Regions from separate parts of the Micromonospora sp. NPDC049051 genome, predicted to be linked through region 1. Evidence: riboswitches for the same ligand, from Rfam matches in the RefSeq annotation. Region 1 holds a riboswitch; each other region holds the start of a gene.
The links. Region 1 has a riboswitch for cyclic di-AMP ahead of ACGFIR_RS01545 (NlpC/P60 family protein). Riboswitches for the same ligand answer to the same signal wherever they lie in the genome.
Positions count from the first base shown of each region.

Region 2: linked by a shared signal. The riboswitch ahead of ACGFIR_RS08960 (C39 family peptidase) and the one ahead of ACGFIR_RS01545 (NlpC/P60 family protein) in region 1 are both predicted to bind cyclic di-AMP.
Region 3: linked by a shared signal. The riboswitch ahead of ACGFIR_RS03870 (coiled-coil domain-containing protein) and the one ahead of ACGFIR_RS01545 (NlpC/P60 family protein) in region 1 are both predicted to bind cyclic di-AMP.
Region 4: linked by a shared signal. The riboswitch ahead of ACGFIR_RS21865 (coiled-coil domain-containing protein) and the one ahead of ACGFIR_RS01545 (NlpC/P60 family protein) in region 1 are both predicted to bind cyclic di-AMP.

Region 1 covers NZ_JBICTL010000001.1:321,109-328,684, reverse strand. Annotated here, with positions in the region: gene ACGFIR_RS01575 (hypothetical protein) at 24-1,121, shown strand; gene ACGFIR_RS01570 (SAM-dependent methyltransferase) at 1,170-1,871, opposite strand; tRNA gene ACGFIR_RS01565 (tRNA-Gly) at 1,958-2,031, opposite strand; gene ACGFIR_RS01560 (zinc metalloprotease) at 2,562-3,548, shown strand; gene ACGFIR_RS01555 (pyridoxamine 5'-phosphate oxidase family protein) at 3,696-4,247, opposite strand; gene dcd (dCTP deaminase) at 4,326-4,904, shown strand; gene ACGFIR_RS01545 (NlpC/P60 family protein) at 4,959-5,999, opposite strand; cyclic di-AMP (ydaO/yuaA leader) riboswitch at 6,012-6,146, opposite strand; gene ACGFIR_RS01540 (N-acetylmuramoyl-L-alanine amidase) at 6,385-7,576, shown strand, end outside.
Region 2 covers NZ_JBICTL010000002.1:366,836-374,411, forward strand. Annotated here, with positions in the region: gene ACGFIR_RS08950 (CDP-glycerol glycerophosphotransferase family protein) at 1-592, shown strand, start outside; gene ACGFIR_RS08955 (alpha/beta fold hydrolase) at 602-1,348, opposite strand; gene ACGFIR_RS08960 (C39 family peptidase) at 1,452-2,297, opposite strand; cyclic di-AMP (ydaO/yuaA leader) riboswitch at 2,530-2,670, opposite strand; gene ACGFIR_RS08965 (acyltransferase family protein) at 3,012-4,259, opposite strand; gene ACGFIR_RS08970 (polysaccharide pyruvyl transferase family protein) at 4,571-5,896, shown strand; gene ACGFIR_RS08975 (alpha-ketoglutarate-dependent dioxygenase AlkB) at 6,053-6,688, shown strand; gene ACGFIR_RS08980 (uracil-xanthine permease family protein) at 6,832-7,576, shown strand, end outside.
Region 3 covers NZ_JBICTL010000001.1:799,787-807,362, forward strand. Annotated here, with positions in the region: gene ACGFIR_RS03860 (helix-turn-helix transcriptional regulator) at 1-203, opposite strand, end outside; gene ACGFIR_RS03865 (carbonic anhydrase) at 413-1,159, shown strand; gene ACGFIR_RS03870 (coiled-coil domain-containing protein) at 1,236-2,252, opposite strand; cyclic di-AMP (ydaO/yuaA leader) riboswitch at 2,256-2,387, opposite strand; gene ACGFIR_RS03875 (YibE/F family protein) at 2,554-3,897, opposite strand; gene ACGFIR_RS03880 (hypothetical protein) at 4,242-4,826, shown strand; gene ACGFIR_RS03885 (DUF305 domain-containing protein) at 4,908-5,534, shown strand; gene ACGFIR_RS03890 (metal-sensitive transcriptional regulator) at 5,649-5,951, opposite strand; gene ACGFIR_RS03895 (heavy-metal-associated domain-containing protein) at 6,102-6,311, shown strand; gene ACGFIR_RS03900 (hypothetical protein) at 6,341-7,339, shown strand; gene ACGFIR_RS03905 (heavy metal translocating P-type ATPase) at 7,350-7,576, shown strand, end outside.
Region 4 covers NZ_JBICTL010000005.1:152,170-159,745, forward strand. Annotated here, with positions in the region: gene ACGFIR_RS21835 (maleylpyruvate isomerase N-terminal domain-containing protein) at 217-855, shown strand; gene ACGFIR_RS21840 (hypothetical protein) at 1,076-1,483, opposite strand; gene ACGFIR_RS21845 (hypothetical protein) at 1,675-1,824, opposite strand; gene ACGFIR_RS21850 (STAS domain-containing protein) at 2,153-2,515, shown strand; gene surE (5'/3'-nucleotidase SurE) at 2,608-3,432, opposite strand; gene ACGFIR_RS21860 (1-phosphofructokinase family hexose kinase) at 3,429-4,406, opposite strand; gene ACGFIR_RS21865 (coiled-coil domain-containing protein) at 4,615-5,685, opposite strand; cyclic di-AMP (ydaO/yuaA leader) riboswitch at 5,699-5,830, opposite strand; gene ACGFIR_RS21870 (cation diffusion facilitator family transporter) at 5,984-6,901, opposite strand; gene ACGFIR_RS21875 (HelD family protein) at 6,979-7,576, opposite strand, start outside.

The sequences.
Region 1 (7,576 bases):
CCGTACCGATCGAGAGGACAGCCATGCCCACGACCGGCGACCGGCTCGCCCGCCGCTACCGACGGCTGCTGTTCTGCCATCCCCGCGCCTACCGGCGGGCCCGGGCCGACGAGATGGTCGGGGTCCTGCTGGACGCGGCGCCTCCGGGCCGCACCCGGCCCACGCCGCGCGAGGCCGCCAACCTGATCCGGCATGGCCTGCGCTGCCGGCTGGGACGACCAGCCAGCCGTACGGTCGGCGTCTGGGCCACCCTCACCGCCGTCAGCTGCGGCCTGTTCACCGCCGCCCTCGCCACCCGCGCCGCCTGGGAGACCTCTGCGCCGTTGCCCGACCGGGCCGAGACCGCCGCCGTCTTCACCGTCGTGCTGCCCGGTCACGACCTCGGTGACGTCGAGCTGGCGCCGGCGCTCTTCACCTTCTACAGCCAGCCACTCACCGTGCGGGCGCTCGACAACCTGCTGCTCGGCGACGGCGGCGAATACCAGCAGAGCGAGGTCGTGGCCGGCACCGCCGGCGCACCCCGGATGCCCGCCGACGAGACGCTCGCGCTCGCGCAGCGGCGCCTGCGGGAGACCGGCTGGCAGGTGTACGCCCCGACGGTGCGCAGCGCCCTGGGCTGCGTCGACAAGACGTGCGCCCCGCTCGTCACGACCACCGACACCACCGTGCTCGCCCGACGCGGCGACACGGTCCTCCAGCTGCATGTGGCCGCCCCGCCGTCGCCCGACGGCGGCAACCTGTCGCTGACGCTGAGCCGGGCGGCTCCCCCGGCCGTGCTGCCGGCCGGGGTCGCGGGCGGACTGCTCGGCGCGGCCCTCGGCTGGCTGGTCTTCGGGTGGGCCAGCCGGCGCACCGAGGCGGCGCGCCGCACCCCGGGAACGGTCGGCGTCCTGCTCGGGGTCACCCTGTTCCTCTGGTGGGCGCCCGTCCTGCTGACCGCCCCCGACCTGCTCGGTCACCACCGCGCCCAGCCGCACCCCACCTGGCATCCGTTGTGGGAGTGGCTGGGTCAGCCGGCGGGTTCGCTGCTCTTCGTGGTGGGCGCGGCGAGCGCGCTGCTGACGCTGGCCCTGGCCGCCGCACCGCGGCGCGATCCACTGCCGACGGCCGCCGTCGGCTGACCGCCGTCCCCGGCACCCGGGCCGGCCGGACGGGTGCGGGGGTGGCGTTCAGGCCGGTGTCAGGATCAGCCAGCCGAAGCCGACGACGTCGCGGTAGCCGTCGAGGTACTCGTCGCGCCGCTGGTCGGCGAACGCGCGCGCCTGCGGTGTGCCGAGGCATTCGATGCCCGCGCGCCAGTCGGACTCGAAGTCGTCCCACTCGGCGAGGGTGGACACGGCGACGTGCAGCGGCCGGAACCCCGCGTCCACGGCGAGCCGGGCCAGGGCCCCCAGGCCAGGCCGGTCGCCGAAGATCTCGCGCACCTGATCACCGGGGCTGGCCTGGTAGAAGCCGTCGGCGAAGAGCAGCTTGCCGCCGGGCGCGGTGAGGCGGTGCAACGCGGCGAGGGCGCGCGCCGCGTCCCCCCAGATGTGCCCCGCCCCGACGTTGACGACGAGGTCGGCGGGCCGGTCCCAGGTGGCGGCGTCCGCGCTGTGGAAGGTGACCCGGTCCGAGAGTCCCCGCTCCGTCGCGCGCAGCCGGGCCCCTGCGGCGTCACGCTCGATCCCGTCGCCGTCGATGCCGTGGGCCTCACACAGCCGCAGCAGCAGCTCGCCGTTGCCGCAGCCCAGGTCCAGGGCTCGCCAGCCCGCCCCGGTGGGGGCCAACCGCCGGACCAGTTCCGCCGCCCGCTGCTCGCCGAGCGGCGCGTTGAAGGTCAGGTTGGCCGCGGCGGCGGCCAGGTACGCATCGCGATCTTGGCCATCCATCGACACACCGTACGACAACAGCCGCCGCCCATGAGACGCCAAGAGGCCCTGGCTGGGACCACAGTCCTGACCAGGGCCTTCGTACGTGGAGCGGGTGACGGGAATCGAACCCGCACTGTCAGCTTGGGAAGCTGATGTTCTGCCATTGAACTACACCCGCAGGCGGCACCACTGTACCTGAGTCGTCACGCCGGTGCACCCAGGCACCCCTCCGACGCAACCCGGCGCGGCGACCTTGGCAGCGAACGGCCCTCAGAGGGGCCTCAACTCACCAAGATCTCGCACGCCACTGCCGGGCCACTGCCTCGCCACCGCCCACCGCACCGCCGCCCGCCACCCTCGCCGCGCCACCACCCCGGCGCAGCCCCGCCGGGCCGCAGCCCCGCCGCACCGCAGCCCCGCCGCACCGCAGCCCCGCCGGACCGCCGCCCCGCCGGGCCGCAGCCCGTCCGCCGCGACCGTCCAGCCGCGTAGCCCGGCTGGCGCGGTCGGCACGCTCGGATCCGAACCGGTACCGCGGGTCGCTTCTTATCGACGAAAGTTGCTCACGAAACACGTTCGCCAGGGAAAAGTTCCACGCCGGCAACACATAGCCATTCTCAAATCCCTCGATCGGTTGTAACGTCTGCCCAACGTTTACAGCCAGGGCGTGACATACCTCCTGTCGCGCCGCCAGAAAGAGGTGGGCCCATGGGACTCCGTCCCAACCTGCTGACCCGGCGTACGGCCGGTGTCGCGTCGACGACCCTCGCGCTGCTGCTCAGCACCGCCGCGGTGGGCGTCGTCCCGGCCGCTTCGGCCTTCTCCGCCGCTCCCGGCGAGGTCTGCGTCGAGCCGGCCGACGTCCACTCGGATGCCCGCGTCAAGCACGGCGGCAAGGCCAAGCACGAGCCGAACGAGCTGACCCTCGCGGAGACCCGCGAGCGCGAGGCCGACATGGCCGCCGCGCTGAGCGAGCGGGCGCGGTTCCGCGCCGGCGCCGGCGCCTCCACGATGGCGGCCACCGTCACGATCCCCGTGGTGGTGCACGTGATCCAGGAGAACAGCACCCGGGCCGGCGGCAACATCCCCGACTCGATGATCAACTCGCAGATCAGCGTGCTGAACCAGTCGTTCAGCGGGGCGACCGGTGGCGCGGCCACCGCGTTCAGCTTCCAACTCCAGAAGATCAACCGGGTGACGAACACGTCCTGGTACCCGATCGTGCAGGGCTCCTCGGCGGAGCGGTCGATGAAGACCTCGCTGCGCGAGGGCGGCAAGAACACCCTCAACCTCTACCTGGGTGAGCTGAGCGACGACCTGCTCGGCTGGGCGACCTTCCCGGCCCGGAAGCTCAACACCATGGACGGCGTCGTCGTGCTGAGCGAGTCGCTGCCGGGCGGCACCGCCACCAACTACAACCAGGGCGACACGGGCACCCACGAGGTCGGCCACTGGCTGAACCTCTACCACACCTTCCAGGGCGGCTGCTCCGGCTCGGGTGACAGCGTCAGCGACACGCCGGCCGAGGCCTCGCCGGCCTACCAGTGCCCGACCGGGCGGGACACCTGCAGCACCGCGGGCACCGACCCGATCACCAACTTCATGGACTACACGTACGACTCCTGCATGTACCAGTTCACCGCCGGGCAGGCCAGCCGCATGCTGACCGCCTGGAACGCGTACCGCGCGGCGTAGTCAAGCCGTACGACTCCACCGGTGCCGGCTCCGCTCGACGGGGCCGGCACCGGTGTGTGTGCGGCCGGTGGGCCGCGCCCGGGGGCGGGATGGTGGTCACGGTGCGGCGCCCCGGGTGGGAACGGTGCCGGGGCGCCGCACCGCGTCTCAGGCGGCCGGGCGGGCGGCGTGGCCGCCGACGCTTCCCGACCGGGTCTCGGGCAGCACGGCGGTGCCGGCGGCAGCCGCGTGGGGGTCGAGCCACACCTGGACGGCGGGGCGGCCGTGCCACTCGCCGGCCCCGCCAGCGACACCGGACTCGCGGCGGGCCAGCATCGCCACGTCGACGGTGAACTCGAAGACCCGCCAGTCGACCTGGGGCGCGGCCCGGTGACTGCGGGCCAGCCGGGCGACCCGGGCCGGGTCGGTCACCGGCCGGGCGTGGCCGGCGACGTAGGCTTCGTCGTCGCTCTCCTCCGGCGGGAAGGAGTGCAGCGCGTAGCGACCGTCGCGCTCCAGGTCGCGCCGCTTGGGCGAGTCGACGACGAAGCAGAAGAGCCCCTCGTCGGTGATCACGGGGGAGACCGGGTGCACCCGGGGCCCGCCGTCGGCGCGGACGGTGGCCAGGTAGCCGAAGCCCGGCCCGTACTGCTGCATGAGGAGGCGGATCCCGTCGGCGAGGCGGGGCTCGTCGGCGGCGAATTCGGACCAGGAAGCCATGCCGGCATTCTATCGAACAATTGTACGAAGGCGCACTCCGACACGCAGGTCACGCACGTCGCTCGCTAAGGTGTGCGGATGCTGCTCTCCGATCGCGACCTGGCCCGCGAGATCGAGGCGGGAACGCTCGCGCTGGAGCCGTTCGAGCCCGCGTTGGTGCAACCGTCCAGCATCGACGTACGCCTGGACAAGCTCTTCCGGGTCTTCAACAACCACCTCTACACCCACATCGACCCCGCCCAGCAGCAGGACGACCTCACGTCGATGGTCGAGGTACCCGACGGCGAGCCCTACGTGCTGCATCCCGGCGAGTTCGTGCTCGCCTCGACGCTGGAGGTCATCTCGCTCGGCGACCAGCTCGCCGGCCGCCTGGAGGGGAAGAGCTCACTGGGCCGGCTCGGCCTGCTCACCCACTCCACGGCGGGCTTCATCGACCCGGGCTTCTCCGGCCACGTCACCCTGGAGCTGTCCAACGTGGCCAACCTGCCGATCACGCTCTGGCCGGGCATGAAGATCGGGCAACTCTGCATCTTCCGGCTCTCGTCGCCGGCGCAGCACCCGTACGGCTCGGTCGTCTACGGCTCGCGCTACCAGGGGCAGCGCGGGCCGACCCCGAGCCGCTCCTGGCAGCACTGGCGCACCTGGCCGACCCGCTGACCCGACCTGCGGGCGGGCGGAGGGCCCCCGCCGGGCGGGGACCCTCCGGGCACGTCAGCCGGGTCGGCCGTAGCTGTGGATCGGGCCGTCGTCGACCTTCTTCATCTTGATCGGCACCCCGGCGCGGGAGGCGTGCACCACCCAGCCCCCGCCGACGTACATGCCGACGTGGTGCAGGTCGCTGTAGTAGAAGACCAGGTCCCCCGGGCGCAGCTCGCTCCGGCTGACGGACGCGGTGGCCCGGCGCTGCTGCGCGGCGTTGTGCGGCAGCGAGACCCCGGCCTTCGCCCAGGCGGCGAGCATCAGGCCGGAGCAGTCGTACGAGTTCGGCCCCTCGGCACCCCAGACGTAGGGCTTGCCGATCTGGGCACAGGCGAACTTCACGGCGGTACCGGCCGGGCCGCCGGGGTAGCCGGCCGGGCAGGGGGCGGGACGCAGCGGCCCGCCGCCGCCGTTGCCGTAGACCCGCAGCCGCAGCTTCTGCAACCGGTCGATCTCGGCGTTGATCTGCTTCTTCTTCGCCGCGAGCTGGGCCTCGGTGCGGCTGAGCTGGACGACCATCTCGTCCAGCGGCGCCTTCTTCGCGGCCAGTTGGTCGCGCAGCTCGGCGACCTGCCGCACGTCCTGCTGCTGGTGCTGGGCGAACCGGTCGAGCAGTTCGAGCTGCCCGACCATCTCGCTGGGCGAGCGGCTGCCCAGCAGGGCGTTGACGACGGAGACGTTCTCGCCCTTGTAGGCGCGGGCGGCCAGGGCGCCCACCTTCTCCATCGCCTCGTCGACCTGCTTCTCCAGCGGCCCGATCTGCGCGGCGAGCGCGTTCGCCTGCTTGCGTCTGGCGGCCAGGTCCTGTCGGGTGGCGTTGTGCCGCTCGATGATCGGTTCGAGCTTGTTCCAGTCCTCGTCGATCTGCCGCTCGATCTCGGCGACCGTCGGTTCGGCGTGAGCCGCCGTGGCGCCGCCGGTCAGGACGACGGCGAACGCGGCGAGGGCGGCGAGGGCGGTGGTGCAGCGGTACCAGCGTGGGCGCGGCGCAGCCGTCGTCGGGTCGGTGCGGGCCGACCGGGCCGACGGTGGCCGCGGGGCATGGTGTGCCACCGGGCTGCGTACTCCTTCTTCCGGACCGCCTACCGGGTTAGCTGACGGGTTCGGGCGGGAAGGGGACGCCCTACCGCAGGGGCTGCGGATTCACCCCGGGAACCTGGGTCCCCGGCTCGCTCGTGAGCGACTCGGCGGTGTCGGACCGCCACCGCCCGGGTTGGACGGATTGTCACCGGCCGACGAATGACCAGAGTAGAGACGGCCGTTATCGATCCGCAACCCTGCGGGCAGTGACACTCCGTACCCACCCGCGCCTGGCGAATCCGCAACCCGGAAGACGAAGATTTTCTTCCTTCTGAAGTGTCAGACAGAAAGGTATTGACCAAAGGCGGCGGGCGGGGCGAAGGTGGCCCCACCTTTGCCCGCCCGAACTGGGGGTCTGATGCACCTGTCAGCGACATCGAGGAGCAGACGCGTCCTGCTGGCCGCCGCCGTGGCCGCCGCCCTGACGGCGACGCCGCTCACCGCCGCCGGATCCGCCGCCGCAGCGACGCCGGTGACCGACCGGCAGCAGCAGTACGCCGCCGCGTCGGCCGAGTACGGCGTGCCGGAGAGCGTCCTGCTCGGGGTCTCCTACCTACAGTCCCGCTGGGACACCAACGCCGGCACGCCGAGCACCAGCGGCGGCTACGGACCGATGCACCTCACCGACGCCGAGCACGTCGCCGCCCTGTCCGGCGGCACCCACCACGACGAGGGCAGCGAGGACCCGCGCGGCGACGACTCCCGCCCGTCCCTGGCCGAGGCCAACGAGCCGCCGGCCGCCGCCCCGCCCGCCGAGGCGCTCCGGACGCTCGACGCCGCCGCGGAACTGACCGGCGCCAGCGAGGAGGCGCTGCGCACGGACGTCACGGCGAACATCCGGGGCGGCGCGGCGCTGCTGGCCGCGTACCAGAAGGAGATCGGCGCCCCGGTCGGTGCCGGCACCGACCCCGCGGCCTGGTACGGCGCGGTGGCCCGGTACTCGGGCGCGGACAGCGCCGACGCCGCGGCGGCCTTCGCCAACGAGGTGTACGCCACCATCGCCACCGGCGACAGCCGGCTGACCGACGACGGGCAGCGCGTCACGCTGGCCGGCAGCGCGGTCCAGCCGGACCGTTCCTGGCTGGACCGGCTGCGGCTGCGCAAGCTCGCCCGGCCCGACGGGCTGGAGTGCCCGGTCGACATCTCCTGCGAGTGGATCCCGGCGCCGTACCAGCAGTACGGGCCCGCCCTGGGCGACTACGGCAACCACGACCTGGCGAACCGGCCCACGCAGCAGAAGATCGAGTACATCGTCATCCACGACACCGAGGGCTACTTCGGCCCCAGCGTCAACCTGGTCAAGGACCCGAAGCGGGTGGGCTGGCACTACACCCTGCGCTCGGTCGACGGCCACATCGCCCAGCACATCAAGACCAAGGACGTCGGCTGGCACGCCGGCAACTGGTACGTGAACGCCAAGTCCATCGGCCTGGAGCACGAGGGCTTCGCCGGGCACGGCACCTGGTACACCGAGGCGATGTACCGCACCTCCGCCAAGCTGGTCCGTCACCTGGCGCGGCAGTACAACATCCCGCTGGACCGCAACCACA
Region 2 (7,576 bases), on a different contig from region 1:
GAAGCTGCTCCGCCGGCTGCTCGACCGGGGCGCGACGGTGATCCTGCGGGCCCACCCGTACACCTCGCAGAACCCGGCCTCCGCCCGCCAGCTGGGCCGGCTCACCGAGCTGCTGGCCGCGGACCGGGCCCGCAGCGGCCGGCAGCACGTCTTCGGCGCCGCCGCCAGCCGGGAGCTGACCCTGACCGAGTGCGTGAACCGCTCGGACGCGCTCATCTCCGACGTCTCCGGGGTGATCTCCGACTACCTCTACTCGGGCAAGCCGTACGCGGTGACCGACATGGTGGGCTCCGGCGACCGGTTCGGCGAGCAGTTCCCCCTCGCCGGGTCGGGCTACGTGCTGCGGCCCGACATGTCCAACGTCGACGAGGTGCTGACCGCGCTGCTGGACACCGATCCGCTGGCCTCGGCGCGGTGGACCACCCGGAGCCGCTACCTGGGCGACTTCCCGGCCGAGTCGTACGCCGAGGCGTTCCTGGCGGCGGCGCGGCGGCAGCTCGACGAGGGCTGGAACCCGCCGGCCCCGCGTACCGCCGGCGGGCCCGGCGTGCCGGTCGACCCGGACGAGGCGACGCTCTCCCCCACCACCTGACGCCTCCGGTCAGCGGTAGGGGTCGACGAGGGCCAGGACCGCCTCGGGGGCCTCGACGTGGGCGTTGTGCCCGAGGCCGGGCAGGGTGGCGACCGGCACGCCCAACTCCTTGAGCTGGGCGTCGGTGACCATGGGGTCGTGCTCGCCGCGGGCCAGCAGCACCGGCACGTCGGTGGCCGCCAGCAGGGCGGGTAGGCCCGGCTCGCCCACGCCGAACGCGGCGGGGTCCATCGCCAGCCGCCAGCGGCCGTTGACCTGGCGCAGCCCGGCCGCCACGATCGGATGCTCCGGGGCGACGAGCCCGGTCAGCCCGGCCACCCGCAGGTAGCGGCGGGCCGCCTCGTCCCGGCTGGCGAACCAGGTCACCGGCCGGGTCGCCAACTCGCCTGCCTTCGCCAGCTCCGCCGGTGACCAGACCGCCTTGATGCCGACCCCGACCACGGCGTCGACCGGCAGGCCGGCGCCGCGGGCGGCCAGCGCCAGCCCGACCACCCCGCCGAGGGAGTGGCCCAGCACGACGAGCCGTTCCCCCGCCGGCAGGGCGGCGGCGATCCGCGCGGCCAGCCCCGCGAACGAGTACTCCGGCAGCGGCGGCGACCAGCCGTGGCCGGCGAGGTCCGGCGCCAGCCACCGCCCCGCCCACCGGCGTTCCAGCAGCGGCGCCCACGGCAGCCACACCTCGCCGGTGGCGCCCATGCCGTGCAGCAGCAGGAGCACGCGCCGGCCGTCCTCCCGGTCACCCGTTCCGTCGACCATGCAGCGCAGTCTGTCACCCGGGCGGGCCGAGGGCGAGGGCCGTGACCCGGACACGACATCGGGCGCCGGCCCCCGGGTGGGAGCCGACGCCCGACGGTGTCGCTCAGGCGGAGTAGCCGCGGGTGGCGGCCCAGTTCGCCAGGGCGATGGTGCTCATCCAGTACGAGGCGGTCGCGGGGTTCGCCGAGTCGGCGATCTTCACCAGCCGGCCCTCGTCCTGGTAGCCGACGACGGCGACGTAGTGACCGCCGGGGAACGAGTGCCAGCCGCCGTTGGTGTCCGTGGCGCTGCCGGCCACGTTCACCACGACGCCCCGCCCGTCGCCGATGGCCGCGACGACGTCGGCCTGGAGCCGGTCCATCTGGGCCGGGGTGGCGGCGCCGCCGGGAATCATCCGGGTCCGGTACGGCGCACCCTTCACCGTCGCGTTCAGCACGCGGGTGGTGTCCTCGGCGGAGTCGGTGCCCATCTGGTCGGTACCAAGCTGGGCGCCGAGGGTGTCCTGGCTGCGCGCGATGCCGGCGGCGCTGAGGGCGTGCCGGACGGCCGCCGGGCCGCAGTTGTAGAAGGTGGTCTGGGCCTGGTAGTCGTAGTTCAGGCTCTTGGCCGCCGGGGGCTTCGGCCGCTCCGGCTCACGGGTCACATCCGGGTTGGCGGCGGCGCTGGAGGCGCTGGCCGAGGGGGCTGCGCTGGAGGCCGCCGGAGCGGCGCTGGACGGGGCGGTCGTGACCCGGGCCGCTCCGCGCGAGGCGGCGTCGTCGTCGCGCGATTCGGTCGCGGCGACCGGGGCCTGCGCGGCGGCGGGGGCCTCGTCGGTGCTGGCCAGCAGCGCGCCCGTGCCCGACGCCAGCACGAGCGCGGCGGCGGACGCGGCGGCCAGCTGGTACGGACGTTCGGACGTGAGGCGACGCAGCTGTCGCTTGAGGTGGTGCTTCACGGTTTCCTCCACGGGCTCGGGGTGGGCAGCCCGCGATCCGTGCCGAGGGCAGGGCGGACCGACCGCGCGGACGGGCGTCCGTGCGGGGTGCTGGGCTGCTCAGGGGGTGCGCCCGGGATGCCGGGCGACGAACGACGGTGACCGGTCGGTCAGCTCACGACCTGCTGGCCGAGGAGCGCGGGCACCGCGACGCCGTGGAGACGGCGGAACAACCGAGGGGCGGATGGGTGCTGCACGAGGATGGAACTCCTTCCGACACCGCCGACCGGGTTAGCTGACGGATTCGGGCGGGAAGAACGCCCTACCAAGGGCCTACGGCCCTCGGATTCACCCCATGAAGCAGTGGGTCCCCGGTTCGTCGTTCACGATTAGGCGGGTCGGCGCGGCGTCGCCCTCTGGCGATCGGGTACCGCACCGGACGCGCCGACATTACTGGCCGGTTCGCGCCCTGCCAACCCCACCCCACCTGCCTAAACCTGGATCCTGGGCCCGATTTTGCGGGCATCGAGCCACTGTCGTGACTCAATGGGACGACCGTTTCTGGGAGCCCTCCGGGGGACGAGGGGTCAAGCAGGCGGACATCGGCACCCCGAATTCGCGGCGTGAATCGACCCGCGCACGTTGGTTGACCGATTCGGCGCCATGGTGACCGGCGTCACCGAAACCGTGGGATTACCGTCCGTGCGCGGGCCGGCCCCGGCGGGAACGTCCCGCCCGCCGGGACGGTCAGCGTGAGTCGACGTACGCCGGTCGGTCCCCGGTCCGTGGCTCGGCGGACCGGGGGCGCGGCACGGCGCTGTCCCGCTTCCCCGACGCCTCCGCCGGCCCGGTACCGCCGGAGGTGCTCCCGGCGTCGTCCCCGCCGGGCGGCGTCGGCCGGGCGGGCCGGCGCGGGGTGAGCAGCCGCATCATCGGCTTCTCCACGAAGCGGTGCAGCAGGCCGGCCAGGGCCAGGTTCACCAGCAGGAAGCCGAGCACCACCGCCAGTCCCCACCAGCCGCGGAAGCCCACGCCCCAGTCGCCGGTGAGCCGCAGGACGGTGATCATCACCAGGACGTGCACCAGGTAGAAGGCGAAGGAGACCTCGCCGAGCCAGATCATCGGACGGGACCGCCACGGCGAGCGCCGCCCGCGCACGTCCGCGTCGGCCGCCGCGGTGATGACCAGGATGTACGCCACCGAGAGCAGGGCCGCCCACAGTTCGGCGCGGACCCACTGCGCGGCGACCAGCCAGGTCGCCACGAAGACGAGGCTGGCGACGGGCAGGCGCGGGCCCCGCCAGCGGCCCCGCCGCATCAGCTCGGCGGCGGCGACGCCCATCCAGAACTCCAGCGACCGTACGGGCGGAAAGACCTGGGTGAACCACCAGCGGCTCTCCTCCGGCACCAGGGCCTGGCCCGGCCAGAGCGCCAGGATCAGCAGCGGCACCGCGACCACGACGGCCCACAGCGCCCACGGCCGGGCCCGACGGATCAGCGGCAGCGCCAGCGGCAGGCAGAGGTAGAAGAAGAACTCGCAGGACAGCGACCAGCTGACCGTGTTGATGCTGTAGAAGTGGCCCGGCCGGGGGTCCCAGGCCTGGAGGAGGAACAGGTTCTCCACGGCGACGAACCGGTCCACCGGGTCGGCGAACCAGGCCGCGACCGCCAGGGCCGCCCCCCACAGCACCACGTGGCTCGGCCAGATCTTGGCCACCCGGCGGCGCCAGAACGCCCGGCGGGTGTCGGTGGGCCGCGCCGACCAGACCAGCACGAAGCCGCTGAGGATGAAGAAGAACTGCACGCCGGACAGGCCGAGGGTGAAGATCCAGTCCACGACGGCCTTGTGGCCGGGCTCGGCGATGATGCCCATCGTCGCGGCGTGGAACCCGAAGACGAGCAGGGCGGCGACCCAGCGCAGCCCCGTCAGCGACGGCAGGCGGTTGGCCGAGGACGCGGGCCGTTCGGCCGGCGCGACGGTCGCGGCGTCCGTCATGCCGACATCCCGGCGCTCCGCAGGCTCACCAGCACGTACGTCTCCTCCTCGGCCCTCCGCGGGCAGGCGCCCCGCGGGGCCTGCTGGCGGCCCACCGGTCGGTACCGCCCGTCGGGCACCCTACCTGCCGAACGTGAGGCTCTGTTCCGTACCGTCCGCGAGTGTCCGTTATGCCCCGACAGGCGTGGACGCCCTCCCCGGTTCCCGATGGTCGAGGCGTTTTGTCCCGAGACGGCAGCGCAGGGCGTCCGGGTCCGCGCCGGATGCCTGGCTAGTATTCCGGGACCCGAAGGTGACGAGAGGCGGGACGAATGCACCGGCGCATCCTGATGCGGGCGAAGAAGGGTCCGTTCGACGTCTACTCCCCCGAGGAGACGTTCGAGCGGAACTGGATCGGCGAGAACAACGGCAACCTCGTCTTCAGCCACGCCGCCCACAAGCTGCTGCGCACCGCCACCGCCGAGATCACCTCGACCGAGTTCAGGGTCAACCTGCGCGAGGCCGACATGATCAACGAGCGGTACGACGTCTACGTCGTACCGCTCGCCAACGCCTTCCGGCGCAGCTACGCCCACCGCATCGAGACCATGACGAAGCTGATCGAGCAGCTGAAGATCCCGGTGGTGGTGCTCGGGGTCGGCGTGCAGACCGACATCCACGGCGACCGGGAGTACCTGCGCCCGATCGACGACGTCGTCACCCGGTTCGTACGGGCCGTCCTCGACCGCTCGCACAGCATCGGCGTCCGGGGCGAGATCACCCACGACTACCTGCGCACCCTGGGCTTCTCGGCCGTCGACGTGATCGGCTGCCCGTCGATGTTCCTGCACGGCGACAGCCTGCGGGTGCAGAAGCGCAAGGCGGCGCTGGCCCCGGAGGACAGGCTCGCGCTCACCGTCTCGCCGTACGTCTCGTCGATGGCAGAGATCATCGCCCGGCACCACGAGCGGTACCCGAACCTGCGCTACCTGCCGCAGGACCTCAAGACGCTCGGCACCCTGCTCTACGGCGACGCCCCCGCGGACCGGGGCAAGTCCAGCAAGATCCCGATCCACACCTCGCACCCGCTGTTCACCGAGGACAAGGTGCGGATGTTCGTCGACCCCTGGACCTGGATGGACTACCTCTCCGGGTTCGAGTTCGCGTTCGGCACCCGCATCCACGGCACCATCACCGCGCTGGTCGCCGGCACGCCCGGCTACCTGTTCGCCCACGACTCGCGCACCCTGGAACTCGCCCGGTACTTCGACATCCCGCACCGGGTGATGAAGGAGGTGCCGGCCGACATCGACGCCGCCGAACTCTACGAGGAGGCGAACTACACGGCGCTCAACGCCGGACACCGGTCGCGCTACGAGACCATGCTGGCCTTCCTCGCCAAGCACGACCTCGGCAACTCCTTCGCCGACGGCGACAGCGCGGCCCGGTTCGACGCGCAGGTGCGCTCCACCACCTTCCCGCCCGCCGTACGCCCGGCCGCCGCGACCGCCCCCGAGGCGCTGCTGACGCGGATCCAGTGGCTGCACGACCGCAACGTCGAACTGCGCAGGGAGGCGGAGACGCTGCGCGGGCAGCGCCTGCAGGCCCGGGTGAAGCAGGTGCTCGGGGGCCAGGTGCGCCGGATGCTCAAACGCTGACGCGGCGGTACGGCGCCGGTCCCGGTCACGGTCACGGGACCGGAGACGTGGTCATGGTGACGACCTTCGCCGACGGCGAGGCCACCGCCGAGGTCGACCGGCCACCGAAGGCGACACGTCGTACACCTGTACCAACATGGCGGGTATGCTGCGCGGATGACCGGGCCCGCCTACCAACCGTCGATGCTCGACCTCGCCGCCGCCGGCCCGTCGCTGAGCCCGCTGGCCGGGCGGCTGCGCCGGCACCCGCTCACCCGCGGCGCCTGGGTCGACCACCTCCCCGGCTGGGTCAGCGGCTCCGACGAGATCTTCGACGTCCTGTTGCGGGACGTCCCCTGGCGGGCCGAGCGCCGCACGATGTACGACGCCGAGGTCGACGTGCCCCGGCTGCTCTGCTGGTACGCCGGCGACCGTACGCTGCCGCACCCGCTGCTCACCGAGGCGCGCACCGCCCTCACCCGGCACTACGCCCCCGAACTCGGCGAGCCCTTCGTCACCGCCGGCATGTGCCTCTACCGCTCCGGCCGGGACAGCGTCGCCTGGCACGGCGACACCCAGGGCCGCTCCGCGCACACCGACACCATGGTCGCCATCGTCTCGTTCGGCTCGCCCCGCCCGCTGCTGCTCCGGCCCCGCGGCGGCGGCGACAGCCTGCGCTTCCCGCTCGGTCACGGCGACCTCGTGGTGATGGGCGGTTCCTGCCAGCGCACCTGGGAGCACGCCGTGCCCAAGACCACCCGCCCGGTCGGGCCCCGGGTCAGCGTCCAGTTCCGCCCGGCCGGCGTCGCCTGACCCGCCCGACCAGGCCGCGACCGGCGGTGAGCGGGGCCGCTTGCGCCCAGGCCACCGGCCGGGCCGTACCGGGCCTCTGCTAGAAACGACTCCTGGGTCTCACCTGCGCCCCCGTCACCTCGTCACGACGCGAAGGGCGTTTCATGACCCAGTCCTCCACCGAGCCGCGCTCCCGTTGGTCCGCGTGGGCGGTCCACGGCGACGGCCGGTCCATCCGCCCCGGCGACGTGGTCCACCCCGGCGAGCGCCTCTCCTGGCCCCGCACCCTCGGCGTCGGCGTGCAGCACGTCGTGGCGATGTTCGGCGCCACCTTCACGGTGCCGCTGATCACCGGCTTCCCGCCCGCCACCACGCTCTTCTTCTCCGGGCTCGGCACCCTGCTGTTCCTGCTGATCACCGGCAACCGGCTGCCCTCGTACCTCGGCTCGTCCTTCGCCTTCATCGCGCCGGTGCTGGCGGCCAAGGCCGGCGGCGACATCGGCCCGGCGCTCGGCGGCATCGTCGTCGCCGGCGCGGCGCTGGCCGCCGTCGGGCTGGTCGTCCAGCTCGCCGGGTCACGCTGGATCGACGCGCTGATGCCACCCGTGGTCACCGGGGCGATCGTCGCGCTGATCGGCCTGAACCTCGCCCCGGTCGCCTGGGACGGCGACGGCAGCGGCACCGGCGTGAAGGCCCAGCCGCTGATCGCCGTGGTGACCCTGGCCGCCATCCTGCTCGCCACGGTGGCGTTCCGGGGCTTCCTGGCCCGGCTGTCCATCCTGCTGGGGGTGGGGGTCGGTTGGGGCCTCGCCGCCGTGCTCGGCGACCTGGACCCGGCAGCGGTCGACGGCCTGCGCGACGCGGCCTGGGTCGGCCTGCCCGAGTTCCACGCGCCGAGCTTCAGCCTGC
Region 3 (7,576 bases), 480 kb from region 1:
CGGGTGCGGTAGAGGTAGCCGCCGGCTTCCAGGTCGGCGACGATCGCCTGCGCGGCCCGCTCGGTGACGCCCACCTCGTCGGCGACGTCGCGGAGCCGGGCGGTGGGGTTGCGGGCGATGGCGAGCAGCACGTGCCCGTGGTTGGTGAGGAACGTCCAGTTGCGGGTGCTCCCGGTCTCCCCTGTCGTCGCCATGTCCGCCATCGTATGGCCCCCGCTTCGTGTTTTGCTCCGTACCCTCGCGTCCGGCGGGTGCGCGAGGTGCGAGAGTCGCCGTACGGGGAGTCGCCGGACATATGAAATGCATATCACGCATCCCTTGACGTACCTTGCGCTGCGTGTGACCGTGGTGGCAGCCCGCGTCCAGCGTCGGCCCGGGTGACCAGGCTGTTCACGCGAGGAGCGAGGTGGGGATGAGCCGTCCCGGATCGCCAGGCACCCAACCAGGCCCGGAGCTGACGCTCCCGGCACCGACGACGGGCGCCCCGCTCGACGTCGGCACCGCGCCGGCCCCCACGAATCCCGAACAGGCGCTCGCCGAGCTGCACGCCGGCAACCGGCGGTTCGTGACCGGGGCCCCGCGTCACCCGAACCAGGACGCCGGGCACCGCGCCGCGGTCGCCGACGGGCAGCACCCCTTCGCGGTGATCGTCGGCTGCTCCGACTCCCGGCTCGCCGCCGAGATCATCTTCGACCGGGGCCTGGGTGACCTCTTCGTCGTCCGCACCGCCGGGCACACCATCGGCCCCGAGGTGCTGGGCAGCGTGGAGTACGCCGTCACGGTCCTGGGCACGCCGCTGATCGTGGTGCTCGGGCACGACTCCTGCGGGGCCGTCCAGGCGGCGCGTGCGGCGGACGCCACCGGCACCCCACCGGCGGGCCACCTGTGCGCCGTGGTGGACGCCGTGGTGCCCAGCCTGCGCCGGGCCGCCGCCGAGGGCGTGGAGGACATCGACGGGATCGTCGACATCCACATCGCGTACACCGTCGAGGCCATGCTGGGCCGCTCCGCCGTGCTCGCCGCCGAGGTGGCCGCCGGCCGCTGCGGGGTGGTCGGCATGTCGTACCGGCTGACCGCCGGCGAGGTGCGGACGGTGGCCGCGGTGCCCGCCCTCGCGGTCGACGCGCCGGAGCCGGCGGCCAGCGTCGCGCTCGCCTGACTCCGGTCCCACCCGACGACACAGGGCCGCTCCCGCGTCCGGCGGGGGCGGCCCTGTGCGTGGCCCGGGGGCGCTGCTAGAGCAGTGACACGTGTACGTGGTCCGTGTGGTTCGACGGGCCGCTGTAGGACTTCCAGCCGGTCGCCGGGAACCAGATCTGCCTGTTCCAGATCACGTAGTAGATGCCGAGCCGGTCGGCGTTGCGGACCAGGAACGCGGTCAGGTTGTTGCCGTACATGTAGGTGTCGTCGTTGTGCCAGGGGGAGAAGCCACTGCGTTGCAGCGACCAGTCGCAGGCCCGGCCCTTCGGATGCTCGTACGGGCCGCCGGAGCGGTAGCAGCCGACGAACCGGTTGAAGCCGGCCCGCTTGACCTCCTTGTACATGTGCAGCGTGCGCGCGGTGATGCAGCCGGAGGTGGTGGGGTCGTCCTCGGTGCAGGACAGGGGCTTCCAGTCGCCGTCGGCGGTACGACCCGGCGCGATCTTCGCCACCGGCGAGGTGGCTACCACCTTGCCGCCGGTCAGCCCTCTGCCGCCGACCAGGGCGAGCGCCTTCTCCGCCTCCTTCTTGCCGCGGGCCATCTCGTTCGTCAGCCGCTGCTGCTCGCGCACCTCGGCGTCGAGCGCCAGCTTCGCCTGCTCGGCGCGGTCCTTGACCGCGTTCACCTCGGCGAGCTTCTTGGAGTTGACCAGGTTGAGTTCGTCGAGCGCGGCGGCGCGTTGGACGAACGAGTCGGGGCTGGCGGTGTCCAGCAGCATCGACACCGCCCCGATCCGCCCCGTCCGGTAGGACTGGGCGGCGATCTGGCTGACCTGCGGGGCCAGCGCGTTCAGCTCGGCCTGCGCGCGGTCGACCTCCAGGGCGAGTTCGAGCTGGCGCTTCTTCGACTTCGCCAGCTTCGCCTTGGCCTGGACGTAGGACCGGTTGCGGGCCTCGATCAGGTCGTCGAGCAGCTTGGGCTCGTCGTCCCCGTGCCCGGAGGGCGTGGGCGGGGTGGGTGCGGCCACCGCCGGAACAGGGCCGGCGAGGACCGCCAGCGCGGCGAGTACGGCCACCACAGGCGTCAGCCAGCGGCGTAGGGGTGCCGTCACAGTTTTCCCTTCCGTCGACCGCCGACCGGGTTAGCTGACGGGTTCGGGGCGGAAGTGGCCCCTACCGCTGTCGCGGATTCACCCCACGTGCCTGGTTCCCCGGCTCGCCTGGCGGCGATTGGGCGGCGGCACCGCAGGCGCCGCTGCGCGCCTTCAATGGTGACCGGCAGCGAGGTTACCCGAGAGCACTCCCGGGGATCTACGTCCCTAAGCCGACTAAATGCGTTATTTCGTAATGGCACACGGTGACCAGTGACGCGTTTATCAGGCCGGACGCCCCGGTCGGTCACGCTGCGGAGTTTCACCATGCGGTGTCCGTACTCCTGTCCCGGCCGGACCATCCGGTGGGAGCGGCGGACGGCGTTTCCCCGCGCGGCCCGCCGAGGGCCTCCAGCGCCTCGGACCGGTCGGTCGCCGGCCGGGGGGTCGGCGCGGTCGCGGCGCGGTCGGCGGTGTCCCCGCCGCGACGGCCGGCCGTGGTCACCAGGGCCGCCAGCCCGGTGGTCAGTGGCACGGCGGCGATCAGACCCAGGGTGGCGACCGCGCTGCGGACGATCTCCTGGGCGAGGAACTCGCTGGTGAGCAGCTGGGTCACCGCCCGGGAGTCGGCCGTCAGCAGGAGCAGCACCGGCAGCGAGGCGCCGGCGTACGCCAGCACGATGGTGTTCACCGTCGAGGCGATGTGCGCCCGGCCGACCCGGGTCGCCGCCCGGTAGAGCTGCGTCCGGGACAGCCCGGGGTTGGCGTGCGCCAGTTCGGTGACCGTGGCGGCCTGGGTCACCGTGACGTCGTCCAGCACGCCGAGGGAGCCGATGATGATCCCGGCCAGCAGCAGGCCGTGCAGGTCGACGTCGGCCTGGTACATCGACAGCGTGGTGGCGTCCTCGGAACCGAACCCGGTCAGGTGGGTCGCGGCGGTGGCGATGGTGCCGAGGACACCGGTCAGCACCAGGCTGCCCAACGTGCCGAGTACGGCCACCGAGGTCTGGACGGTCACGCCGTGGGTCAGGTAGAGCACCACGAACATGATCAGGGCGGCGCCGACGACCGCGACCAGCAGCGGCGGGCTCCCGGCGCTGATCCCGGGCAGCACGAAGGTCAGCAGGATGGCGAAGCTCGCCGCCAGGCCGGCCAGCGCGGCCAGCCCGCGCCACCGCCCGAAGGCGACGATGGCGGCCGCGAAGAGCGCCACCAGCCAGATCAGTGGCTTTCCGCGCTGGTGTTCGGCGATGTTGTAGGCGCTGGCCGTGGGGTCGGCGGGGTCGGTGAGCTCGACCAGGATGATCTCGTCGTCGACGGCGACGGTCGGTGCGCCGGGCCCGGCGGGAATCGGTGTCTGCACCTGCTGGCCGGCGTCGGGGCCGTCCTCCACCCGTACGGTCACCATGCCGCAGGGGCCCGGTGCCTCCCCCGGGCCTCCCTCCGGGGTCTCCGGGGCCGGCGGGCACGGCTCCGTCACCACCCGCGTGACGGTGCCGTGGTAGCGGGGCGTGTCGGTGCCGGCCACGGGATCGGGCGTGTCCCGTGGCCACAGCACCAGGGCCGCGATCAACGTGGCGACGAAGAGGGGCACCACGGTCGCGAAGAGGACCCGCCGTACGCCCGGCGGGGCGGACGGAGCGGGACGGGTGTGGTCGGCGCCCATCGAGTGTCTCCCAACGAATCCAGGGCGTGGTACGGGCCGGCGGGCCGGTCGGTTCAGCCGCGCCACGCGGCCGGGACGGGGGACCGTCCCCGCGTGGCGGTGCGGTCACGTACCCCGGTCGTCGGCCCCCGCCCGGCGGCGGGTAATCGGTGCCACCGCCCGGCGGAGGACGCGGTGCGGACGGTGCGGAGTCCGGATGGCCACCGGCCGAATGGTAGCCACCCCCGCACCGGGGCGCAGGTCGTGCGGGCGGTGTCGCGACGCGGACCTCAGTCGGGCATCGATGCGGGGACGCCGCGGGTTGGTACCCGTGCGGAGCGGGTCGACGCGCTAGCGTGACGGTTGTGCGGACGACGGTGACGGCGACGCGGGGCGCGCGGCTCCTGCTGCTCGTCGGCACGCTGCTCGGGCTGGCCGCCATGCACACGATCGGTCACGACTCGCACCCGACCGGCCATGCCCCCGCCCCGTCGGGGCACGCCGCCGCGTCCGCCCCGCACGCGGCCCTCGCGCCCGGCCGGCAGGTGGTGCTCGCGCCCGTCCCGCACGCGGCCCCCGCGCTCGCCCCGCACGCCGACGGTGCGCTCGCGCCGCCCCCGCAGGACGTCGCCCTCCACGCCGGCGGGGCGGCTCTCCATGCCGTAGGGGCGGCCCTCGGGGCCGTCGTGGACTGCCCCGGTGGCTGCGCGGCAGGACAGCTCCTGCCGTCCGGCGGCGCGGGGGGAGAGCTGCCCGGGTGGGGAGTGTGCCTGGCCGTGCTGGGCGCGTTCGCGGCCTCGCTGCTGTTGCTGGCGGCGCTCCTGTCGGCCCGCGTACGCGCTGTCGGCCCGGTGGGGGGCGGTCCGGTCGGCTGCGTCCTGCCGCCCCGGGCCCCGCCACCCCGGCCGGTCGGTCTGCGGCTCGCCACGGTCTCGGTGCTGCGCAGGTAGGACGCGTTCGACGCGGGTGCGGCTCACGCCGTTCCGCGTCCTCGTCGTGCCGCCTACGTTCCGACACCGAAAGGCTCAGACATGACCACTCGTACCCTCGCGCGCCGTGCCGCCCTGGCCGGCGTCGCCGTCACCGCCGCTCTCGCCCTGGCCGCCTGCGGCGGCGACGACCACCCGTCCCCGGGCGCGGGACACGGCACCCCCGGCACCGGCGGGCCGGCGGCCACCGCCACCGGCGCGACGGCGTTCGGCGACGCCGACGCGATGTTCGCCCAGATGATGATTCCGCACCACCGGCAGGCGGTGGAGATGGCCGACCTGGTGGCGACGCGGGCGGCGGACCCGGAGGTCAAGCGGCTCGCCGCCGAGATCAAGGCGGCCCAGGCGCCCGAGATCGCCACCATGAGCGGCTGGCTGGCGGCCTGGGGACGGCCGGTGCCGACGCCGGGTGAGATGCCGCACATGGACCACGGCATGCCCGGCATGATGTCCGACGCCGACATGACGAAGCTGGCGGCCGCCGCCGGCCGGGAGTTCGACCGGCAGTTCCTGACCATGATGATCGCCCACCACGAGGGCGCGGTCACGATGGCCCGCGACGAGCTGGCCCGGGGCGTGCACGCGGAGGCCAAGGCTCTGGCCCAGCAGATCGTCAGCACCCAGCAGGCGGAGATCGATACGATGCGGAAGATCCTCGGCCGGTTCTGATCCGATCGCCCCGGCGTCTCCCATCGGGGGGCGCCGGGGCGCCACGGGCGGAGCCTGCCGGGAGGAGACCGGCGTGCGACCCGGTGCGCCGACGGCGGAGGAGCTGCCGGCGGCTCAGCCGCGCTTCATCAGGCGGCCGACGGCGGCCATCATCTCGGTGGCCATCTCCTCGGCCCGGCCCTCGGCCGCGCCCTCGTGCATGCAGTGCCGCGCGTGCCCGTCGAGGAGGCCGAGCGCGACCTTGTCCAGGGCGGCCTGGATGGCGGAGATCTGGGTGAGCACGTCGATGCAGTAGCGGTCGTCGTCGACCATCTTCTCGATGCCGCGGACCTGCCCCTCGACGCGACGCAGCCGCGCGAGCAGCTGGTCCTTGGTGGCGGTGTATCCCCTGGTCGGGGTGGGCGTCGGTGTGGTCATGACGTCGAGGATAACGTACCCCTCGGGGGTATGGTACGGTCCTTCGTGTCCGGGATACCCCCACCGGGTACCGGTAATCGGCAGTAGGCGTGGTTCGCCTCCGCACTACCCCCTGGGGGTATAGGCTGGAGGCGTCGAGAGGAGAGTCCGATGATCACCACCACGTACCAGGTGCAGGGCATGACCTGCGGGCACTGCGCCTCCGCGGTCAGCAAGGAGGTCGGCGCGATCCAGGGCGTCAGCGACGTCCAGGTCGACGTCGCGGCCGGTCGGGTCACCGTCACCAGCGAGGGCCCGTTGGAAACCGACACCGTGCGCTCCGCCGTCGACGAGGCCGGCTACGACCTCGTCGGCGCCTGACGGCGGGCACGGGGGAGACGAGGCGCACCATGAACACGGCGACGAAGCTGAGCGGCTTCGCCCTCGGCCTCGCGGTGGTGTTCGGCGCGACGTACGGGGTCGGTCAGGTGGCCGACCCCGTGACGCCGCCCACCGAGGCCCCGCACGAGGCCGGCGGGAGGCACGGCGACGACGGCGCAGGCGGACACGGGGGCGACAACGGCGCGGCAGCGCACCTGCCCGGCGGGCTGTTGGTCTCCGACCGCGGATACACCCTGCGTCCGGTGGACGCCCCGGCCGGGCAGTTCGCCTTCCAGGTCACCGGTCCCGACGGCCGGGCGGTGACCGCGTACGACGTGGCGCACGACAAGCGCATGCACCTGATCGTGGCCCGCCGCGACCTCTCCGGCTTCCGGCACGTGCACCCGGAGATGGCGCCGGACGGCACCTGGCGGGTCGACTCGCCGCTCGCCGGGCCCGGCGTCTGGCGGGCGTTCGCCGACTTCACCCCGACCGGGGGTGAGGCGCTGACCCTCGGCGTCGACGTGACCCTCCCCGGCGCGCTGACCGAGCGGCCCCTGCCCGCGCCGGCGACCAGCACCACGGTCGACGGCTACACCGTCACGCTCGCGGGTGCCCCGCAGCCCGGCCGCACCGCCGAGCTGACCCTGACCGTGAGCCGCGACGGCGCACCGGTCACCGACCTGGAGCCCTACCTGGGCGCGTACGGCCACCTGGTGGCGCTGCGCCAGGGCGACCTGGCGTACCTGCACGTGCACCCGAACGGCGAGCCGGGTGACGGGCGGACGCGGCCCGGCCCCGAGGTGAGCTTCTCCGCCGAGGTGCCGTCGGCCGGCGCCTACCGGCTCTACCTGGACTTCAAGCACGCCGGCGTCGTGCGTACCGCCGAGTTCACCGTCGTCGCCGGCAGCCCGACCGCGCCGGGTGTCCCGGCCGCGACGAGCGCCCCGGCGGCGGGCACCCCCGCCGCCACGAGCTCCCCGACCGCCGACGCCAGCCACGGCGTCCCCGGTCACGGGCACGACTGACGGGACCGTGATGACGACCAGCAGCAAGCCCCTGCCGTACGCGCCGAACATGATCGAGCTGGCGATCGGCGGGATGACCTGCGCCTCCTGCGCCGCCCGGATCGAGAAGAAGCTCAACCGCATGGACGGGGTGACCGCCACCGTCAACTACGCCACCGAGAAGGCCACCGTCCGGTACGCCGACGAGGTCACCCCGGACGACCTGATCGCCACGGTGGAGAAGACCGGCTACACCGC
Region 4 (7,576 bases), on a different contig from region 1:
ACCGCTCCCGTCCCGCCGACCGCGCATTCCGAGCCCTCGACCGGGGTCCGGGGTGCGCGGTCGCGCGGGGTGGCGGCAACGTCGCCGTGGCGCTGGCGGGCCTGGGCGGGCCGGCCCGGGTGCCACTGCGGGCCGATGATGCGGCACGCGAAGAGGTGGTCGGCGTCCCGGCGGACCATAGGCTCGGGGGATCGCCTGTCGAAGGAGGGATCGGCTGTGGATCCGATCAGGACGGCCTATCTCACCGCCGCCCGCTCGGCGGTGGATCTCCTCGCCGACCCGGCCGTCGCGATCCACTGGGACGAACCGAGCGCGCTGCCCGCGTTCGGGGTGGGCGGACTGGCCGGCCACCTCGCCAGCCAGGTGCTCGGCGTTCCCGCCGTGCTGGCCGCGCCCGTTCCTGCCGGTGACCCCGTGGGCCTGCTCGACCACTACGCCCGCGGCGGCTGGCTCGGCGCCCCGGTCGACGCCATCGTCAACGTCGCCATCCGCCGGGCCGGTGACGGCCTGGCCGCCGACGGCCCGGCCGCGCTGGTCGAGCGGTGCGCGGCCACCCTGCGTGAGCTGTCCGGAGTGCTGCCGGGGGAGCCGTCCGGGCGGGTGGTGCACCTCGCCCGTGGCCCGTGGTCGCTCACCCTGGACGACTTCTTGGCCACCCGGCTGTTGGAACTCGTCGTGCACGCCGACGACCTCGCGGTCAGCGTCGGCGTACCCACCCCGGAGTTGCCGGCCGAGGCGGTGAATCCGGTGTTGACGTTGCTGGCCCGTCTCGCCGTACGCCGACACGGGCAGCCGGCGGTGCTGCGCGCGCTGAGCAGGGCGGAACGGGCGCCGACGAGCGTCGCCGCGCTCTGAGGCCGCCTGCTCCGAGGCGAGGCCGCCTGCTCCGAGGTGAGGCTGCCTGTTCCGAGGCAGGGCCGCCTGCTCCAACGTGAGGCGGCCCCGCTCCGAGGCGCGGCGGGCCGTGGGATGGGCGGCGCCTGCCGCGGAACCCGCCAGAGAGAAAGCGCGGCCCCGGTCGAACCCTTCGCAGGTTCGGCCGGGGCCGCGTTCAGCCGTCAGGTCTGCCGTGCGTTCAGCCGTCGAGGCCGACGGGGGAGTTGGGGCGGTCGACGTCGACGAACTCGATGTCGTCCATCGCCCGGTCGCCCCGGCTGCCGGCGGCCCGCGCGGCGGTGCCGGCGGCCCAGCCGACCGCCGCGCCGACCAGCGCGGCGCCGATCAGCAGCGTCCAGGGCAGCGCGGGCCGGCGGCCGGCCAGCGCGTCGAAGGCCAGGGTGGCGCGGCGACGGGCCTCGTCCGCCGCGGAGCCCACCAGATCGCCGGCCTCGTCGGCGAGACCGGAACCACCCCGGCGGGCCGACCGGGCGGTGTCCCGGACGCTGTCACCGGCGGAGCTGACCGCCGAGACGAGTTGCTGCCACGCCTGGTCCGCGATCCGCTCGGGCTTGCTGCGGCGGTCCAGCAGGTTGCTTCCGAACATGGTGGTTACCTCCTCGGGTGCCGAAGCCGACGGCCACTTCGGACTCCGGCGTCGCAGCGGCGGGTGACGGTTCGCTCGTTACCGCCTGTGCCCCGTGGGGCGGCTACGCAAACCCGGTGCGCCGGCGGGCGCCGCGCTGCGGGCGACGCCGGTCGGCGTACGGGCCGGCGACCGATCTCGCAGGCCCCCCGTCAGCGGAGGGCGACCGCCGCGGTCACGCCCCGGGCGAAGTCGTCGTCGTCATCGTCGTCGTCATCGCCGCCACCTCCGCCGAATCCGCATGCCAGTACGAGGGCCAGCAGCGCGCTGACGCCGGCCAGCGCGGCAAGTCTCCTGAGCATCGAGCGTCCCTCCGGTCACAGTCGTGTCTCCCGAGCCGATGCTAGGCAGGACGGGCAAGACCCGGGGGTGAACCGGAACAGGCCACGCCCGGGACGGCTGTTGGGCGGTGCCGGCCCCAGCCGGCTACCCTGGGGGCTCGGCGCGTCGGTGGAAGCTGACCGTCGGGTGGAAAAAACGTCAATAGTCCGGATATGGGCGTCTTGCTGCGCCCTGATCCGCGAATTGCTCATCCCGAGGGGTGGCGACCGAGGCCGTCGGAGGAATACTCTCGGTCGCGGCCCGCGTACTGATGAGGCGCCCGTCGGACGGGCGAGTGGAGGTGCTCGCGTGAGCCTGTCGATCGTGAAGTCGGTTCTGCCCGGTGGTGTCATCGAGATCGCCCCGCGGGGCGAGATCGACGTCGACACCGCGTACGAGGTGCGCGAGGCGATCGCCGAGGTCCTGACCAAGGGGCGTCCCGCGCGGATCGAGCTGAACATGCGGCTCGTCTCCTTCATCGACTCGGTCGGCATCAGCGCGATGGTCGCCGGTTTCCAGACCGCCGAGGTGAGTGGCGTCAAGCTCGTCGTCACCGAGCCGAGCCGGTTCGTGCACCGGCAGCTCTGGGTGACGGGCCTGCTCGGCCTCTTCGGCGCCCCCGAGCCCTACTACGCCGGCGCGCCCACCCCCGAGGTCCTTCCCGGCGCCTGATCTCCGTCGGCGGCACACCGCCCGCGACGATCTTCCGGAGGGGCACCCCGGCCGGCTCCACCCACCGCTGTCCGTAGCGGGGCGTGCGCTACTCAGGCGTCGCCGAGGCCCGACAGGTCGACGTCCGCCACCTCGGTGACCGCGCGGATCGCCGTCACCGAGGCGTACCCCTCGGCCAGCAGGGCCAGGTCGGTGCCCGGCTGCACGGCCTGTCCCGGCTCCTCCAGGGAGGTGCGGACGAAGCCGTGCCCGGCCTCCGCCACCGTCATCTGCACCTGGCCGAAGCTGGCCAGCGTGCCTCGGCGTACCCCCCGCAGCCGGTTGTGCGGCAGGTCCGGCGCGTTCACGTTGAGCACGCTCTCCACCGGCCCCGCCGTGAGCCGGGGCAGCAGGTCCAGGGCCACCAGGGCGGCCGTCGACCAGTGCCGCTCGGCGTCGCGTACCCGCGCGGCGGCGGCCACCGCGGCGCCCCCGCTGGCGGCCGTGGCGTCCCCGGCCGAGAGCACGTCGAGCGAGACGGCCATCGCCCGGCAGCCGTTCGCGGCGGCGGTGAAGGCGGCGCCCACCGTGCCCGAGTGCAGGACGGCGCGGCCCGCGTTCGCGCCCCGGTTGATGCCGGAGAGCACCACCATCGGCGGCGGCCCGAAGGCGCCGTGCACCGCGATCAGCGCGATGAAGCCGGGGGAGCCGCCGACCGCGAACGCCGGGACCCGGGGCAGTTCCGGCAGCGGGTGCTCGTGGACCACCACGTGCCCGTCGCGCTCCACGGCGGTCATCGCGGCGCTGGTGCCGCTCGCCTCCTCCAGCGGCGCGGCGACGACCACGTCCAGGCCCCGGTCCGCCGCCGCCCGCGCCAGCGCCTGGATGCCGGGCGCGGCGATCCCGTCGTCGTTGGTGACCAGTACGCGCAGCGTCATCGCTCGGCCGCCCGGTGGGCCAGCTCGTCCGGGCTGGTCCGCTCCTGCGGCCGGCTGCCCGCCGGTACGAGGCGCACCCGGTCGACCAGGCCGGTGATCGAGTCGATGCGGCCGGTGCCCAGGCCGTGCCGGGTCACGTTCAGCGCGCCGGCCGCCGCGCCGGTACGGATCGCGGTGCGCACGTCACCGCCGCGTGCCGTCACGGCCGCCACCCCGGCGGTCATCGAGTCGCCCGCCCCGCGCGGGTCGGCCGCCTCCAGCCGGGGCATCTCCACCTCGAACACCTCGCCGTCGACGAGAGCGAGGGCGGGCTTGTCGGCCCGGCTCACCACCACGTTCTCGGCGCCGGCGGCGTGCAGGTCGTAGAGGGCCCGGGTGAGCTGCTCCTCGTCGTCGCCGTCGGCGCGGCCGTCGGCGATCAGCTCCTCGTGGCTGACCTTCAGGAAGAAGACGCCGCTGCTCAGCACGGCGTCGAGGTGCTCGCCGCAGAGGTCGACCACCACCCGGCTGCCGTTGGCCCCGAGGTCGGCGGCGAAACGGCGGTAGAGGTCGGCCGGGACCAGGGACGGCTCGTTCGGCCCGCTCAGTACGCTGACCTCGGCGCGCAGCCCCTCGCCGAGGGCCAGGTTGTAGATCTCGTCCAGCTCGTGCCGGCTGAGCGGCTGGCCGGGCACGTCCACGATCTCCCGCCGGGAGCCCTCGCGCCGGTCGTGCACGTACCCGCCGCTGCCGGAGTCGCGGACCACCACCTTCAGGTCCACCCCCTCGCTGACCAGCAGCGGCTCCAGCACCTGGCCGATCTCGCCACCGAGGGCGGTGCAGAGCACCACGTCGACCCCGAGCGACATCACCATCCGGGCCTGCCAGACGCCCTGCCCGCCGGGGTGCAGGTGCAACTCCGGCGCCTCGCTGGGCTGGTCCACGGTCACCGTCAGCCGGGGCGTGGGCGCGAAGACCATCACGTGCCCGCTCATCCGTCGTACCCGTTCATGCCCCCACCCTCCAGCCGTCGGCACGGTGCGTGGCCGCGCATGAGCTGACGGTAGCGGGAGCGTTGTCCGTGCGGCCGGACTCCGGGCGGCTTCGGCGCGGCGTCGTGGAGGGCCGGACCAGGAGCCGCCGGAGACGACGGGCGCCGGTACGCCCCGGGTGCCGCGACGCGTGGCACCCGGGGCGCGGGCGTCAGTAGACCGACAGGTGTACGTGGTTGGTGTGATCGCTGGACGGGTCGCCGTTGGCTCCGCTGTACGACTTCCACCCGCTGCTCGGCAACCAGATCTGCCGGTACCAGATCACGTAGAGCACGGCGAGGCGGTCGGCGTTGTTCACGAAGTACGCCGCGAGGTTGTTGCCGTACGTCCGGTCGCCGCCCGTGGCGTCGCCGCCGAAGCCGCCCTTCTGCGCCGCGAAGTCGCAGGCCCGGCCCTTGGGGTGCTCCCCGGAGCCGCCGGAGCGGTAGCAGGAGACGTAGCGGGTGAAGCCCGCCGCCTTGGCCTGGTTCAGCGCGTGCAGGGTGCGCGGCGTGATGCAGCCGTTGGCGGGGGTGGGGTCGTTGACGCTGCACGACTCGGACGGCCAGGAGCCGTCGGAGTTGCGCGGCGCCGCCTTCGCCGTCTTGTTCGAGGTGCCGCCCGGCGAGCCGCCTCCGCCCGCGGCCTGCTGCTTCTGGTTGGCGACCGTCAGCGCCCGCTCGGCCTGCTCCTTGCGCTTGGCCATCACGGTGACCTGCTTGCGTTGCTCCCGGATCTCGCCGTCCAGGGCGAGCTTGGTGCGGGTGGCGTCGTCCCGGGTCTGCTGGAGCTCGCGCAGGGCCCGGTCCTCCTTGGCGGCCACCGCGTCGAGGGCGGCGGCGCGGTCCATGAAGCCGTCCGGCGAGCCGCTGTTGAGAAGTGCGGACGCCACGCTGAGCCGGCCGGTGCGGTAGGCGGCCCCCGCGATCTCGCCCACGTTGGCGGTGCGCGCCGCCAGCTCCACCTCGGTGGTCTTGAGCTGCGCGGTCAGCTGCTGCTGCCGCCTGGCCGACGTGTCGAGGGCGCGCTTGGCGTCGAGGTAGCCCTTGCTGGCGGCCTCCAGTTGGGCCCGCAGGGCCGGGGTGCCGCCCTCCTCGTCCTGGCCGGGGGCCGCGGCGAGCAGGCCGGCGCGGGTGGCTGCCGCCGCCGGGGCGGCGGTGACCGGGGCCACGGCGGCGCCGAGGGCGAGCATCGTGGCGATCAGGGCCGCCGTCCGGGCGGCACGTCGTCGTACAGGTGCCATCACTGGCATACACGCGTCCTTCCGTCAGCCGCCGACCGGGTTAGCTGACGGGTTCGGGACGGAAGATCCCTACCGCTGACGCGGATGCACCCCACGAACATGGTTCCCCGGTTCGCCCCGTCGGGCGATTAGGCGGCGGCCACCGCCGGCACCGGTGGGTGCCGCCTGGCGGAGGCCGAAGCCGAGACTACCGGTGCCGGTGTGACTGGTGCAGCTCTGGTGACGCAGGGTGTGTGTCCACTAACAGTCAAATCCGGCATAGCGCCACAATAGCCACCCAGATTTAAGGTTGTCCTCATTACCACTCGACTGCCCCACAGGCCCCGGAGGACGCTCCCGGCTCGATCTGCAGCGTGGCGTGCTCGATCTTGAAGTCGTCGTGCAGCGCGTCCCGGGCGGCGCGCAGCACCGCGCCGACCTCCGCGTCGGGCGCCATGGTCAGGTGCGCCGAGGCCACCTCCATCCCGGAGGTCAGGGTCCAGACGTGCAGGTCGTGCACCTCGGCGACGCCCGGCACGGCGGCCAGCCGGTCGTGCACCGCCGTGACCTGGAGGTGTTCCGGCGCGGCCTGCACCAGGATGCGCAGCGCGGCCCGGCCGAGGCGCCAGGTACGCGGCAGGATGAACACCCCGATCGCGACCGCCGCCAACGGGTCGGCCCACCACCAGCCGGTGGCGACGATCAGCAGCGCCGCCCCGATCACGCCGAGTGACCCCAGCAGGTCGCCGAGCACCTCCAGGTACGCGCCGTGGACGTTGATGCTCTCCTTCGCCCCCGAGCGCAGGAGTGCGAACGCGCCGACGTTGGCGAGCAGGCCGAGCACGGCGACCACCAGCATCGGGCCGGCCAGCACCTGCGGCGGATCGCCGAAGCGGCGGACCGCCTCGATCACGACGTAGACCGCGACGCCGGAGAGCAGCATGGCGTTGGCGAGCGCGGCCAGCACCTCCAGCCGGTAGAGGCCGAAGGTGCGCTGCGGATCGCCGCCCGCCCGACGGGTGGCGGCGATCGCCGCGAGCGCCATGCCGATGCCGAGCACGTCGGTGAACATGTGCCCGGCGTCGCTCAGCAGAGCCAGCGAGCCCGTGCGGAAGGCCGCCACCGCCTCCACCACCATCAGGCCGGCGAGCAGCCCGAACGCGGCCCAGAGCCGGCCCCGGTGGCGGTGCGCGGCATTCGCCACGGACCCGTGGTGATGGTCATGACCTGCGCCCACGCGCCCATCCTCCCTCTCGGGGCTCGGAATCGCGTTCAAACTATGCTCACATCGCAATGTGTGCAAGTAATTGGTGCTCAGCCAGTCGGGTCGACGGTGGTCAGCCGCTGGGTGGCCCGGGACAGCGCCACGTAGAGCGTCCGTACCCCCGATCCCGGGTCGGCCCGGATCTCGCCCGGGGCGACGAGGACCACCCCGTCGTACTCCATGCCCTTGGCCTCCAGACTGGTCACCACCTGAAGGCGCGGCGCACCCAGCGTGCCCAGCCAGCCGGCCACCTCGTCGCGACGCGGCACCGGCGTGATCACCCCGACCGTGCCCTCCACCTCGGCGAGCAGCGCGCCGGTCGCCGCCACGACGGCGGCCTCCAGCTCCGCCGGCGGCACCACCAGCGCGACCGGGTCGACGCCGGTCGAGCGCACCGCCCGGGGCAGCGGAAGGTCCGGGTGCACCCGGCGGATCTCCGCCGCCGCCACCGCGAAGATCTCCGCCGAGTTGCGGTAGTTCGTGGTGAGGGTGAAGTGGTGCCGCTTTCGTCGCCCCAACGCCTGGTCCCGGGCCCGCGACAGCTCCTCCGCCTCGCCCGTCCACGCCGTCTGGGCCGGGTCGCCCACCACCGTCCACGAGGCCAGCCGGCCGCGCCGGCCGATCATGCGCCACTGCATCGGCGAGACG